Regions from separate parts of the Flavonifractor sp. An91 genome, predicted to be linked through region 1. Evidence: riboswitches for the same ligand, from Rfam matches in the RefSeq annotation. Region 1 holds a riboswitch; each other region holds the start of a gene.
The links. Region 1 has a riboswitch for cobalamin ahead of B5G42_RS14315 (S-layer homology domain-containing protein). Riboswitches for the same ligand answer to the same signal wherever they lie in the genome.
Positions count from the first base shown of each region.

Region 2: linked by a shared signal. The riboswitch ahead of B5G42_RS11835 (energy-coupling factor ABC transporter permease) and the one ahead of B5G42_RS14315 (S-layer homology domain-containing protein) in region 1 are both predicted to bind cobalamin.
Region 3: linked by a shared signal. The riboswitch ahead of B5G42_RS18860 (ATP-binding cassette domain-containing protein) and the one ahead of B5G42_RS14315 (S-layer homology domain-containing protein) in region 1 are both predicted to bind cobalamin.

Region 1 is NZ_NFHA01000031.1:3,211-7,372, reverse strand. It holds gene B5G42_RS14315 (S-layer homology domain-containing protein) at 1-2,660, opposite strand, end outside; cobalamin riboswitch at 2,843-3,117, opposite strand; cobalamin riboswitch at 3,365-3,622, shown strand; gene B5G42_RS14310 (cysteine-rich small domain-containing protein) at 3,801-4,079, shown strand; gene B5G42_RS14305 (hypothetical protein) at 4,095-4,162, shown strand, end outside.
Region 2 is NZ_NFHA01000020.1:56,844-61,005, forward strand. It holds gene B5G42_RS11825 (precorrin-8X methylmutase) at 1-589, shown strand, start outside; gene B5G42_RS11830 (sirohydrochlorin cobaltochelatase) at 595-1,380, shown strand; cobalamin riboswitch at 1,404-1,528, shown strand; gene B5G42_RS11835 (energy-coupling factor ABC transporter permease) at 1,648-2,301, shown strand; gene B5G42_RS11840 (energy-coupling factor ABC transporter substrate-binding protein) at 2,315-2,611, shown strand; gene cbiQ (cobalt ECF transporter T component CbiQ) at 2,614-3,393, shown strand; gene B5G42_RS11850 (ATP-binding cassette domain-containing protein) at 3,390-4,162, shown strand, end outside.
Region 3 is NZ_NFHA01000011.1:85,255-89,416, forward strand. It holds gene B5G42_RS08460 (MerR family transcriptional regulator) at 1-144, shown strand, start outside; gene B5G42_RS08465 (helix-turn-helix domain-containing protein) at 141-305, shown strand; gene B5G42_RS08470 (helix-turn-helix domain-containing protein) at 320-619, opposite strand; gene B5G42_RS08475 (zinc-ribbon domain-containing protein) at 749-1,657, shown strand; gene B5G42_RS18130 (hypothetical protein) at 1,702-1,839, shown strand; cobalamin riboswitch at 1,905-2,137, shown strand; cobalamin riboswitch at 2,287-2,423, shown strand; gene B5G42_RS18860 (ATP-binding cassette domain-containing protein) at 2,618-3,502, shown strand; gene B5G42_RS18865 (ECF transporter S component) at 3,499-4,162, shown strand, end outside.

The DNA.
Region 1 (4,162 bases):
GCAGCCTGGGAGAAGGTGAGGGTCATGGCAGCGGACGAACTGCTCGTTCCGGCGTTATCGGATATTAGCCCGCCGTCCTGCTCCCTGTCCCGGACAAAGCCGTAGCGTGTGCCGTTCTCGGCGGTTATGGCAGGGGAAATTGCCTTAAAGTAGTCGGAAAGTGTCCACTGGCGTTCCAGGGTCACCGGGACGGTGACCGGTTCCTCTCCCACCGTAAAGGAACCGCTGGCCGGCTCACAGCCCTCGCAGCTGATCGTGTAGGTGTATTCGCCGGCCGGCAGCTGATACACATTGGCCTCGTCTCCGCTGTGGGCGACCGGTTCCCCCTGGAAGAGGACGCTGATCGTATACGGCGCGGAAATGTCCTCCGGACGGGTAATCTGGAACGTGACGGCTTGCCGGGTGCTGGCATCCAGCGTCACCGCCTGCTTCACGTCAGCGCCGTCCACGGTGATCTGCCCCATCCGCTCCGCATAGCCAAAGCAGGATACCGTGTAGTCATATGTGCCGTCGGCCAGCGCATAGATCACTGTTCCATTGCTGTTGGAGACAGGTTCGATAGTTTCTTCGCCGTTCTGTGCTTTCAGGATCATCTGGGCATTTTCCGGACTAAGGGTAAATGTCGCGGTATGCTGGGTTTCCAGCGTAAAGTCTCTCAGATAGACGCAGTCGTCTCCCTTGTCACCACTGGAGTCCTTGACATAGGTCAGCGTGACCATGTCGCCGCCTTTTACATCCAGGGTGTGCTTCGTCCAGTCTATTTCTCCGCCGACTTTGGAGCCTTTATTGATGACGAGACCGTCATATATAGTCCAGGAACCCTCGGACGACACCTTGTACCAGAAGGAAAGGCTGCCCTGGGCAACGGATTCGTCAATCGTAATGGTCACGGTGACCTGCGAATTGCCCTGCCCCTTGCTGTTGGAGCGGAGAACGCCGTCCTCTTCCACAAACTCCTGACCGGGCTCTCCTTGATACTTGTCGTTATGGGTGTATACCACCTGGGCTTTCCCGGCCAGAGCGTTGAACACGGTACTGGGGAAGGGTTTTTCTGCTACGGAAACCTGGAATTCTGCTCTGCTTCCGTAATAGGTAACCATAACGGTCTTTACCCCGGCTGCCGAGGAATCAAAGCCGCTGACAGTGAAGCCCTCGGAGACTTCCCCGGTGGAGCCGTCGGAGTAGCTGACTGTCACTACAAGGCCGGCAGTGTCCAGTGCGTCACCAACATAATAGGCCGTCTTGGCGGGCTGGGTTTTGACCGCAATGCCGGTGACCGTTTTCAGGGAAACCGTCTCAATTTTGCTCTCGGAAAGAGAAATGCTTCCCTGCGCGCCTTCCACCTGCTCCGATGCCGGCGTCACCACGTAGTCATAGGTCTTGTTCAGAAGCAGGGTATAGATTCCGTTTTGTCCGGCGGTCATTTCCTGGCCGTCCAGCGTCACGGTGATGGTGTAATCCTCCGCACCGTCAATCTGGAAGCGCAGGGTACCCCACTGGCTCTCGTCCTGTTGAAGGGTGATGGAACCTACCTGGATTTCCGCACTGCTGTTGGCCTGCTCTTCGGAAATGGTAAGCGCTCCGTTCTGGGATGTATAGCCCTCACAGCTGACCGTGTAGGTGTAGCTGCCGGCGGCCAGGGAGGCGGTTCGCGTCTCCCCCTGGCTGGAGGAATACACGACGGTGTCGCCACTGCGGATGGTCAGTTCTGCCGCGGACGGCGCGATGGTAAACACAGCGGAAGCGGTCGAGATCTGCCAGGACAGAACCGGATACTCCCCGGCCTTTACTCGGAAGCCCTCGCCCAACACGGTGGCAAAGTCCGCACCCTTCATCTCCTCCGATGTTTTAGCAGCAGCCGTCTGGTTGTTGCCGTTGATACCAGTGGTGCAGCTGGAATCCAGATAATGGCAGTTTTCCGCTGTGGAATTGTACATCCATCCGGCAATGGCGCCAAAATTGGTGGCCTTTTCCTGCACGGTAATGGCACCAGTGCTATAACAGTTGTTCAGGCTGCTGCCGCGACCGTAATCATCTCCTGCGTAGCCGACGATACCGCCCAGGTTTGCACCGGAACGGTTCCGTTGGCTGGAAATCTCACCCTGGTTATAGCAGTTGGTAATGGCTGTGGCCTTGATTTGACCGGCAATACCGCCGGCGTAGCGCTCCCCCCCGCTGAGCGCCACGCTGCCGGTGTTGCCGCAGCTGGTGATGCTGCCGCCGATACACTGTCCCGCGATGCCGGCCGCATACTCGCTGCTGGCGGTGACGGACGCTGTATTCAGGCAGTTTTCAATCGTACCGGCGCTGAGGCCCGCGATACCGCCCACCTGATCGGTACCACTGACCGAACCGTCAGTGATGATATTGTGGATGGTCGCGCCGGAGGACAACTCGGAAAAGAGCCCCAGCTTGCTGTCGCCGGAGATGGCGAGGGTTACCTTGTGCCCTCCGCCATCAAAGCTGCCGCTGAAAGCCTGCCCATAGGGAGCGGACACCGTAATGTCACTTGTCAGAATATAATTCCCACTTGGATCCATGGCGGCAAAATCCTCGGGGCTAGACACCGGCTGCACCGTGCCGGAGGCCAGTGCCGCCGACGGCAGAAGGCCGAGGGTCAGGCACAGCACCAGGAAAAACGAAAGAATCCTTTTTTTCACAAAGCTCCACTCCTTTAAACCATTTTATAAAAACTGTTTTTAAAAAACAGGGCTTTTGGAACGGGGCCGTACCTGACAAAAAAGGAGCGGACAATTCTGTCCGCTCCTGTGTCGTCACTGCGTGAAAGCGACAACACAAACGTGCTGCCGCATAAGGCGTTTTTGTCAGAGCAGCCCCGGAGATCCGGGGGTAAGCTCTTAGTAGGTCTTCTGACTGATGTGTCCAGGCGGAGCTATGCCCGCCAACGCAAATCCGCCGCCTTCCCAGCTAAGCCATTACAGCCGCCAGTGACCTGCTTTCGCAGAAAACGGATTTGCTCCACAATCACAGCTATAGAATCGCCCCTTTGCCGCCGTTTTCACGGACGGGTCGCGGACGAAACATGTCCAGGATTCTCACCTGATTCCCTTGTTCAGAAACAAGGATGCGTGTCCAGCTCATAAAAGCCGGGTCGCGCATTTGCCACAAAAGCCGGATTTCATATTTAATTTTCCTTGTTGCTTTTGCATTATAGCACAAGCCGTACCAAAATGCTATTCTGTTTTTGCTATTTTTTAAATTTCTTCAGAGAGGAGCCCTTGGAACTCTGTTTCTAAACAAACTAAAGAGCGTTTGACAACCTGCATAAGGCGTGCTATGCTATATTTAGATTCATTCTTGGTTCCAGGCCCGGCGTTTGCCGCCGGTTTGAAAATTTCATATCACTGTATCTATTGCATGGTGTGGCTGTTTGCTGTAACGATCCTGCCGACAAGGATCAGGCAGCAGCTAAAACGAATGGGATATCCAAGTCCCGCGCGACCGGCACTGTGTACGTGAGGCCATTCCGAAGCGGCGTATGCCGTCTGGACGAAAGTCCGCCATTGCAGGGAACGACCCTGTGAGAAGGTAGGAAATGGACGCAGAGAGCCAAGCTCTCATAACGTAAGTCAGGAGACTTGCACCATGGCAGGATGCAGGGGGAAACAGCGGGCGTGTCCTCCGTTGTATACGTTGCTTTGCTCGCTGGCCTTCTTGTTAGGGCCAGCGTGTTTTTGTCAGAAGGAGGTGCCGTCCGGGCACCTCCTTTTTCTGTTTCACCGCCGGTCAGGGTATCACATGAGTGATGTGTCAATCAGTAAAATGAAAGGAGAAGCGGTATGGAATCATCGACGTCCGAAAAGCACTTTCAGTTCTTTTCCAACAGCAAATGCGAATACTTCCCCTTCCACCCCACCAATGACCCGGAAAACTTTAACTGCCTGTTCTGCTACTGCCCGCTGCATGCACTGGGAGACAAATGCGGCGGAAACTTCACCTATATTGCCGGGGGGATTAAGGATTGCAGCGGCTGCTTGATTCCCCATCGCAGGGAGGGTTATGACTATATCATCGGCAAGTATGGCGAGATCAAAAAACTGGCGCAAAAAACCAACTGACAGGAGGCAAGCGTTATGATAAGTCGAACCTGGTTTGAAAATCCGGATCATGTGGTATACGCCGTAAAGGATGAGGTGATCCC
Region 2 (4,162 bases), on a different contig from region 1:
GATCATCGGCCAGGAGCTGGGGGACCGGGTGTTTCCCGCCGACCAGCTGCCCATCATCAAGCGGGCTATCCACACCAGCGCCGACTTCGACTATGCCGACAATCTGGTGTTCTCCCCGGATGCGGTGGCGGCGGGCATCGCCGCCATCAAGGGGGGCTGCACCATCGTCACCGACACCCAGATGGCCTTCTCCGGCGTCAATAAGAGGGTGCTGGAGAAGTTCGGCGGCAAGGCCGTATGCTTCATGTCCGACCCGGACGTGGCCGCTGAGGCCAAGGAGCGGGGGGAGACCCGGGCCACCGTGTCCATGGAGCGGGCCGCTCAGCTGGAGGGCCCCCTGGTGTTGGCCATCGGCAACGCCCCCACCGCTCTGGTGCGGGCCTGTGAGCTCATCGAGGAGGGGAAGATGGCCCCCGCTCTGGTGATCGGCGTGCCGGTGGGCTTTGTCAACGTGGTGGAGAGCAAGGAGCTGCTGCTCACCATGGACACCCCCCACATCGTGGCCCGGGGCCGCAAGGGGGGCAGCAACATCGCCGCTGCCATCTGCAACGCCCTGCTCTACCAGGCCAGCAACAACGTACGGGAGTGAAGGATATGAAACAACAAGCCCTTCTGGCGGTGTCCTTCGGCACCAGCCACCGGGATACCCTGGAAAAGACCATCACCGCCATCGAGAAGGCCCTGGCCGCCGCCTTTCCGGAGCGCACTCTTCGCCGGGCCTTCACCAGCGGTATGATTTTGAGAAAGCTGGAGCGGGAGGGCACCCACATCGACGACGTACCCGCCGCCCTGGAGAAGCTGGCGGCGGAGGGATACACCGACGTGCTGGTCCAGCCCACCCACATCATGAACGGCGACGAGTACGACAAGATGATGGCTCTGGCCGGCCCCTTCGAGGGCCGGTTTGAGAAGCTGACCTTCGGCCGCCCCCTGCTCACCGAGACGGGGGACTACCTGGACGCGGTGGGGGCCCTGCTCCAAGACCTGCCCCAGGCAGAGGAGGGCAAAGCCATCCTCTACATGGGCCACGGCACCGAGCACTTTGCCAACTCCTGTTACGCCCTGCTGGAGTATGTGTTCCGGGATATGGGCCGGAAGGACGTGGTCATCGGCACGGTGGAGGGCTACCCCGGCTTTGGGGAGGCGGTGCGCCGTATCCAAGAGCTGGGTGCCACAAACGTAGAGCTGCGCCCCCTGATGATCGTGGCGGGCGACCATGCCAAAAACGATCTGGCGGGGGAGGAGGAGGACTCCTGGAAGTCCCTGCTGGAACAAGAGGGCTACGCCGTCAACTGCGTGCTCCAGGGCCTGGGAGAGTTTCCCAGTATCCAGGCCCTCTTCGTCAAGCACGCCGGAGAGGCCAAACAACTCCAGGCGTAAGCCTGTTTGCATAGAGGGCCGGGAAAAGGGAAGCCGGGTGCAAATCCCGCGCAGTCCCGCTGCCGTAAGAGAAGAGCCGCCGGGCACCATGTCACTGGGAAAACCTGGGAAGACGCGCGGCGGCAGAGAGGCTCAAGCCGGAAAACCTTGCCCGGCCCGGAAACCACCCACCTACGAGTGATAGGAAAGGATGAGACAACCATGAAAACTCTGACTGCCAACAAAACCGTCCGCGCCGCGGCGGTGCTGGTGGGGCTGCTGGGTCTGATGACCATGAGCGCCTCCGCCATGCACATCGCCGAGGGTATGCTGCCGGTGAACTGGGCCATTGGCTGGGGCGCGGTGTGCGTGCCCTTCGTGGTGGCCGGCTTCTTCTCCATCAAGAAGAAGATCGATCAGGCCCCCCGGGCCAAGATCCTGCTGGCCATGTGCGGCGCCTTCGCCTTCGTGCTGTCCGCCCTGAAGATCCCCTCGGTGTCCGGCTCCTGCTCCCACCCCACCGGTGTGGGCCTGGGCGCCATCCTGTTCGGGCCCCTGGTCATGACGGTGCTGGGGCTGATCGTGCTGCTCTTCCAGGCCCTGCTGCTGGCCCACGGCGGCCTCACCACCCTGGGCGCCAACGTATTCTCCATGGCCATTGCCGGGCCCATCGTGTCCTGGCTGGTCTATAAGCTGCTGCGGAAGGCCAAGGCTCCTGCCGCTGTGGCGGTGTTTGCCGCCGCCGCCCTGGGTGACCTCTTCACCTATGTGGTCACTTCGGTCCAGCTGGGGGTCATCAACGGCGGCATGGTGAAGTTCCTCACCATCTTTGCCGTGACCCAGATCCCTCTGGCCATTGCCGAGGGCCTGCTTACCGTGGTGATCTTCAACGTGCTGGAGAAGTACAGCAAGACCGAGCTGCATGAGCTGCAGGTGCTGTAAGGAGGGGACGGATATGAAAGTTTGGCAGAAAAATTTGATTTTGATCCTGTTGGTGGTGGTCATTGCCGCCGTGCCCCTGTGGCTGCTGCCCAATGCCGAGTTCGGCGGAGCCGACGGCCAGGCTGAGGAGGCCATTATGGAGCTTAACCCCGACTATGAGCCCTGGTTTGAGCCCATTCTGGAGCCCGCCAGCGGCGAGGTGGAGTCTATGCTCTTTGCCCTCCAGGCTGCCATCGGCGCCGGTGTGGTGGGCTTCATTCTGGGCCGCATCACCAAGAAGCCGGACGGAAAAGAGAAAGGAACGAACTGACCATGGGCACCGACCGCTACGCCTATCAGTCCCGCCTGCGGCGGGTGTCTCCCATGCCCAAGCTGCTGCTGACGGTAGTCGCTCTGGTGATCTGCCTGTGCTGCGACAGCGTGGCGGTGGGCCTGTTTACCCTGGTTCTGATGGGGGGGCTTATCACCACCCTGGGGGGACTGTCCCCCAGGGTGTACCTCCATTTTTTAAAGGTGCCGCTGATCTTTCTGGTCATCGGCTGCCTTACCATCGTGGCGGGGGCCTACCCCGCTGGGACGGAGATGGTGGCAGCTATTCCGGTGGGCAACAGTTTGTGGGGCTTTACCGTGGATGGCCTTTGGCTGGGCGGCCGGATCTTCTGCAAGGCCCTGGGGGCGGTGGGATGTATGTACTTTCTCTCCCTCAATACCCCCGTTACCGATCTGACCATGGCCCTGGAGAAGCTCCATGTGCCCAAGCTGCTGGTGGAGCTGATGGAGCTCATTTACCGCTTCATTTTCGTGCTGGCGGAGACGGCTGCCAACATCCGCACCGCCCAGGATTCCCGGCTGGGCTACCGGGGGTTCCGCCGGTCGGTGTCCTCTCTGGGGATGCTGGCCTCCATGGTGTTCCTGCGGGCCTGGCGGAAGGCCGACCGTATCTATACCGCCCTGGAGTCCCGGGGCTATACCGGCAGTCTCACCACCCTGAACGACGCCTACCGTCCGGGGTGGGGGCTGCTCCCCCTCACCGTATTTGCGGCGGCGGGACAGATCGCCATTTGGTTTGTGGAAGGGAGGCTGCTGCCGTGAAGGCCATCCAGGCAGAAGATCTGTGTTATACCTATGAAGATGGCACTGTGGCCCTGGACCATATCACCTTTGCCGCAGAAAAAGGGAAGGTCACCGGTATCCTGGGGGCCAACGGGGCGGGCAAGTCCACCCTATTCCTCAGCCTCAACGGGGTGCTCACCCCCAAGAGCGGCAAGGTGGTGCTGGGGAGCCAGCCGGTGCGCTATGACAAGAAGGGCCTGCTGGAGCTGCGCCGCCGGGTGGGTATCGTGTTCCAGGACCCGGACGACCAGCTCTTCTCCGCCGACGTGTACCGGGACGTGTCCTTCGGCGGGGTGAACCTGGGCCTGCCGGCGGAGGAGGTCCGCCGCCGGGTGGAGGACGCCCTGGAGCGCACCGGAGTGTCCCATCTGCGGGACAAACCCACCCACGCCCTGTCCTACGGACAGAAGAAGCGGGTGGCCATCGCCGGTGTGTTGGTGATGGAGCCGGAGGTGCTCATTCTGGATGAACCTACCGCCGGGCTGGACCCCCAGGGGGTCAGCGACATCATGAAGCTGCTCGCCCGGCTGCGGGACGAATTGGGCATGACGGTACTCATCGCCACCCACGACATGGACATCGTGCCCCTGTACTGCGACTACGCCTACCTGCTGGGGGGCGGCAAGGTGCTGCTGGAGGGTACGCCGGAGCAGCTCTTTGCCGACCCGGCGGCCCTGCGTGCCAATCATCTCCGTCTGCCCCGCATCGCCCACCTGATGGAGGTGCTGCGGGAGGTGGATGGTCTGGA
Region 3 (4,162 bases), on a different contig from region 1:
GCCATCGGCCCGGTGGAGGACCCGTTCGGCAACTGGGGATTCCTCAAGGCTGACGTGCGGAAACTGCATAATGCCATCTACAAAGAGCAGCGGGGCTACCAGCCTAAAAGCAATAGCAGCTTCCAACAGGATCCCTGGGCATGAGCGAGATCCTAACTGTAAAGGAGGCGGCAGCATTGCTCAAAACCAGCCGCCAGCAGATCCGCAGGATGATCCAGAATGGAGAACTCCCGGCCGTCAAGGTCGGCCGGGAGTGGAGGATCAGCAGAAATGCCCTGCTGGATTATCTGGGGTTCCCGTACTGACGGGAACCCCCATTTTATTTAACCATCGTTTCTAAGAAACCAATCAGCGCCAGTTTTTGTTCCTCTGTGAGTTTGGTGATCTGGCGCAGCAGCCGGTCCTGCTCTCTATTCTGGTCGGACCGAATATCAAAGAAGTCCCGCAGAGAGATGTGCAGGGTGTCACAGATCAACTGAAGGTTTTCCACCGAGATCCCCTTCTCCCCCAATTCCACCGAGCGCAGGAAACTCTGGGATAACCCGCACAGATTGGCTAGGCGGTTGGTGGTCCAGCCGGCGGTTTCTCGCAATTCAGCAATGCGTCGTCCTATCTCCATATCGATGCTCCCATCTGTTTTACTATAACTTTAGCAAAATCTTTTGGGATTATTTACATCTATAGTTATATATGATATTCTTTTAAATATATACTGCATCTCATTTGAGATATCTATAGGAGGGAAGTTATGGAGCGCTTTTGCACAACGTGCGGGGCACCGCTGGGTCCCACTGATCAATTCTGTACATCCTGCGGCGCACCTGTGAATCCAGAGCCGGCCGGCAAAACCCGCTCGCAGGAGAAGGGATTTTTTTACCGGTTGTGGCATAACTACTATTTTGAAGTTGCAGCAGTAAAGATCAACCAGTTTACCAACTATGTCTATGCCGTTCTGGGCGGAATCCTGATCATTCTGGGGTTCTTTTGGGGCCATGGCTGGACTGTTATGGGGACAATTCTGGGCCTGATTGGCATGATCAATCTAGGCTATAACCGCAAACTCCGCCAGAGGCGGAAATATATGCCCTGTCCCACCTGCAATCATCGTATGGAACGCGGGCAGGCTTTCTGCCCCATCTGCGGCACGCATATCGAGAATCCGGGACAGCCCTATACCGTTCAGGATGCCGGCAACGAAGAGGCTGGCTGCAATGCCGGTACCATGAACCGGAAAAAGATCGGTATGCTGGCAGAGATCGCGCTTTTGATCGGGTTTGTGATCTTTCTGGCCAACGGTGGGGCAGGCATTCTTCGTTATGGATGGGATGCGGCGGTTGGCGGTCCGATCTATCAGATTCAAAATGTCACGCTGGACGAATATGGTCCTCAGACCATGAAAGAATTGATGGACGACAACTTGCGCAGCCCCACCTGGACCTCAGAATCCATTGATGAGGACGCCTCCAACGTCTATGTGGAAGGCTATATGCCCATTATGGGAGAGGATGTTCGGTTTCGCTTCTATTATGAGGACCAGAATGATGGAACCTTTGAATATTCCTTAAATCGAATCGACCTGCTGGATAGTCAGCAGACATCAAGTGACGTGTTTGATGTTATGTTATTCCTGGAGCTCATGTATGAAAATGCCGGTTGAGAAAAGAGTTTGCAATAAACTGTTATCCTGCGCCAAGTAAATCTGTGACAGGCAGTCAGGCAGAACTGGTGACCTGTCTGGAGCACTGGTCCCGGGAGAAAGGACGAACAGTCATCGGCGTACTCCACGACATCAGCCTCTCCCTGCCAGTGTGGTACGGATGTAGCCGGGTATATGCTTGACGCTCTCAAACGTTGGGAACAAGTCTCTTGACGTTTTAGAGTCTTAGTGATACGATACGATCAGAATTGAATCGGAATCTTTGTGGTTTCTGTTGCCTCCTGCTTAAGCTGCACGGTGCGGAAACTGGACAAGGGAACCGGGTGTGAATCCCGGACGGTAACCGCCGCTGTAAGCGCTGAGTCTGTATCCGTTGGCGAAAGCCAGTCATTGGGGAAACCTGAGAAGGCAGGATATGGACGCAGGAGAACTCCTCCGCAGGCGTAAGTCAGAAGACCTACAAGGAAAAGAGATCTGCTGCCCATATGGGTAGCAGGTGTCGTTTGGCTACACAGAAAAACGGCTGTGGCAATCATAAGGTTGCCGCAGCCGTTTTGTAATTTTCAGGAATATTACACCCTACAGTACGCTCCAAGAATGGTCATTGACAGCACTGCAGAAATCGGTTACAATGCAGACTGTGAGCAGGTCATATGCTTGACATATGCCAACTGACAAGCCGGTGAGAATCCGGCGCAGTCTTACCTCTACTGTATTTGGCCCCGGCCATAAGCCAGGATTGTCAGCCTGCTCCATGGTAATTGATCAAGGTGGTATCCATTGCCGATTTTTGCAGCCATATCCATGTCTGGAGATGGCTTGGGTTTCGTGCATTTATCATGTTCGAAGCCTCTGTTTGCAGGGATCGGCAATGGATATCTGCGCTTTACCGGCAGACACCATTGTCTGCCGGTTTTTTGTTTTTCAGGCTGCCGGAAGATCCTGGAGTTTGAAGGGGGGGTGAAGACCATCAGCAAACGAAGACAGGCTCGCCCGGCCAGACTTACGCCACGAGAGGCAGCGCAGTATGAGACGCCGGTGATCCGCCAGCGGGTGGCGGAGATGGCTGCCTTTTTCGGCATCGAGAACTGGTTCTATAAAAATGTAACGGAGCTGTCCGGCGGACAGAAGCAGCTGCTCAATCTGGCCTCCGTTATGGCTATGCAGCCCTCGGTTCTGATTCTGGACGAACCAACCTCCCAGCTGGACCCCATTGCGGCATCGGACTTTCTGGCCACCCTTGGACGCATCAACCGGGAGCTGGGTACGACCATCCTTCTGACGGAGCATCGTTTGGAAGATGCGTTTCCGCTGGCCACCCGGGTGGCCGTCATGGAGGAGGGGAAGCTGCTGTGCAGCGGTACGCCTGCCGAAGTGGGCACAGCCCTGCGGGCCAGCGGGCACACCATGTTCCTGGCCATGCCTACTGCGATGCGGGTGTGGGCAGCGGTGGAACAGGAAGGGATATGCCCGGTTACAGTCCGGGAGGGACGGGACTGGCTGACGGCCTACAGCGTGGAGCATCCGCCCTGTCCGCTGCCGCCAGAGCCATCTCGGGTCTACCCGGACGGCGCTGTACTAGAGGCGTCGGAGTTGTGGTTCAAGTATGAGAAAGACAGCCCCGACGTTGTGCGGGAACTGAACCTCACCCTAAAAAGGGGCGAGTTCTATGCGCTTATGGGTGGAAACGGCGCCGGGAAATCCACATCGCTGAAGCTGCTGGCTGGACTTTTGAAACCCTACCGGGGAACGGTAACCCATCAGGGGACGATTGGCGTTTTGCCTCAGAATCCCCAGACCCTCTTCGTGAAAAAACAGTTCAGGAAGATCTGGCGGAGATCCTGAACGGCAGCAAAGAGGAAAAGGCAAAGCGCATTGCCCGTGTGGTGGCCCTGTGCCGGCTGGAGGGGCTGCTGGAGCATCATCCCTATGACCTGTCCGGCGGAGAGCAGCAGCGGGCGGCATTGGCCAAAGTCCTGTTGCTGGATCCTGATATTCTTCTGATGGACGAACCAACCAAGGGGTTGGACGCAGAGTTCAAACAGGTTTTTGCGGAAATTTTGCAGGTGCTTTTGCGGCGGGGCGTTACAATCCTGATGGTCAGCCATGATATTGGATTCTGCGCCCGCTATGCTCACCGCTGTGCACTGTTTTTTGATGGAGGTACCGTGTCGGAAGGGACGCCCCGTGCCTTTTTTTCGGGGAACAGCTTTTATACGACCTCTGCCAACCGTATGGCACGGGATCAGGAGCCTGAGGCCATTACACCGGAGGATGTGATCGTTCTGTGCGGCGGGAAACTGCCGCCTGTACCGGAGTTGTCGGATGACATCTCGCCCCTGCCGGAGCCAACAGAAGTAAGCGCGGCAGGAAAGCCCAAAAAACTGCCGTGGTGGCGGAAACTTCTGGCGGCAATGTCTGGTGCTGTATCGCTGCTTTTATTTCTTTCCTTTCTTGGTGTAGGGAATTTGACTGCGCTGGTCAATGCAGAGGGATTGACGGCTC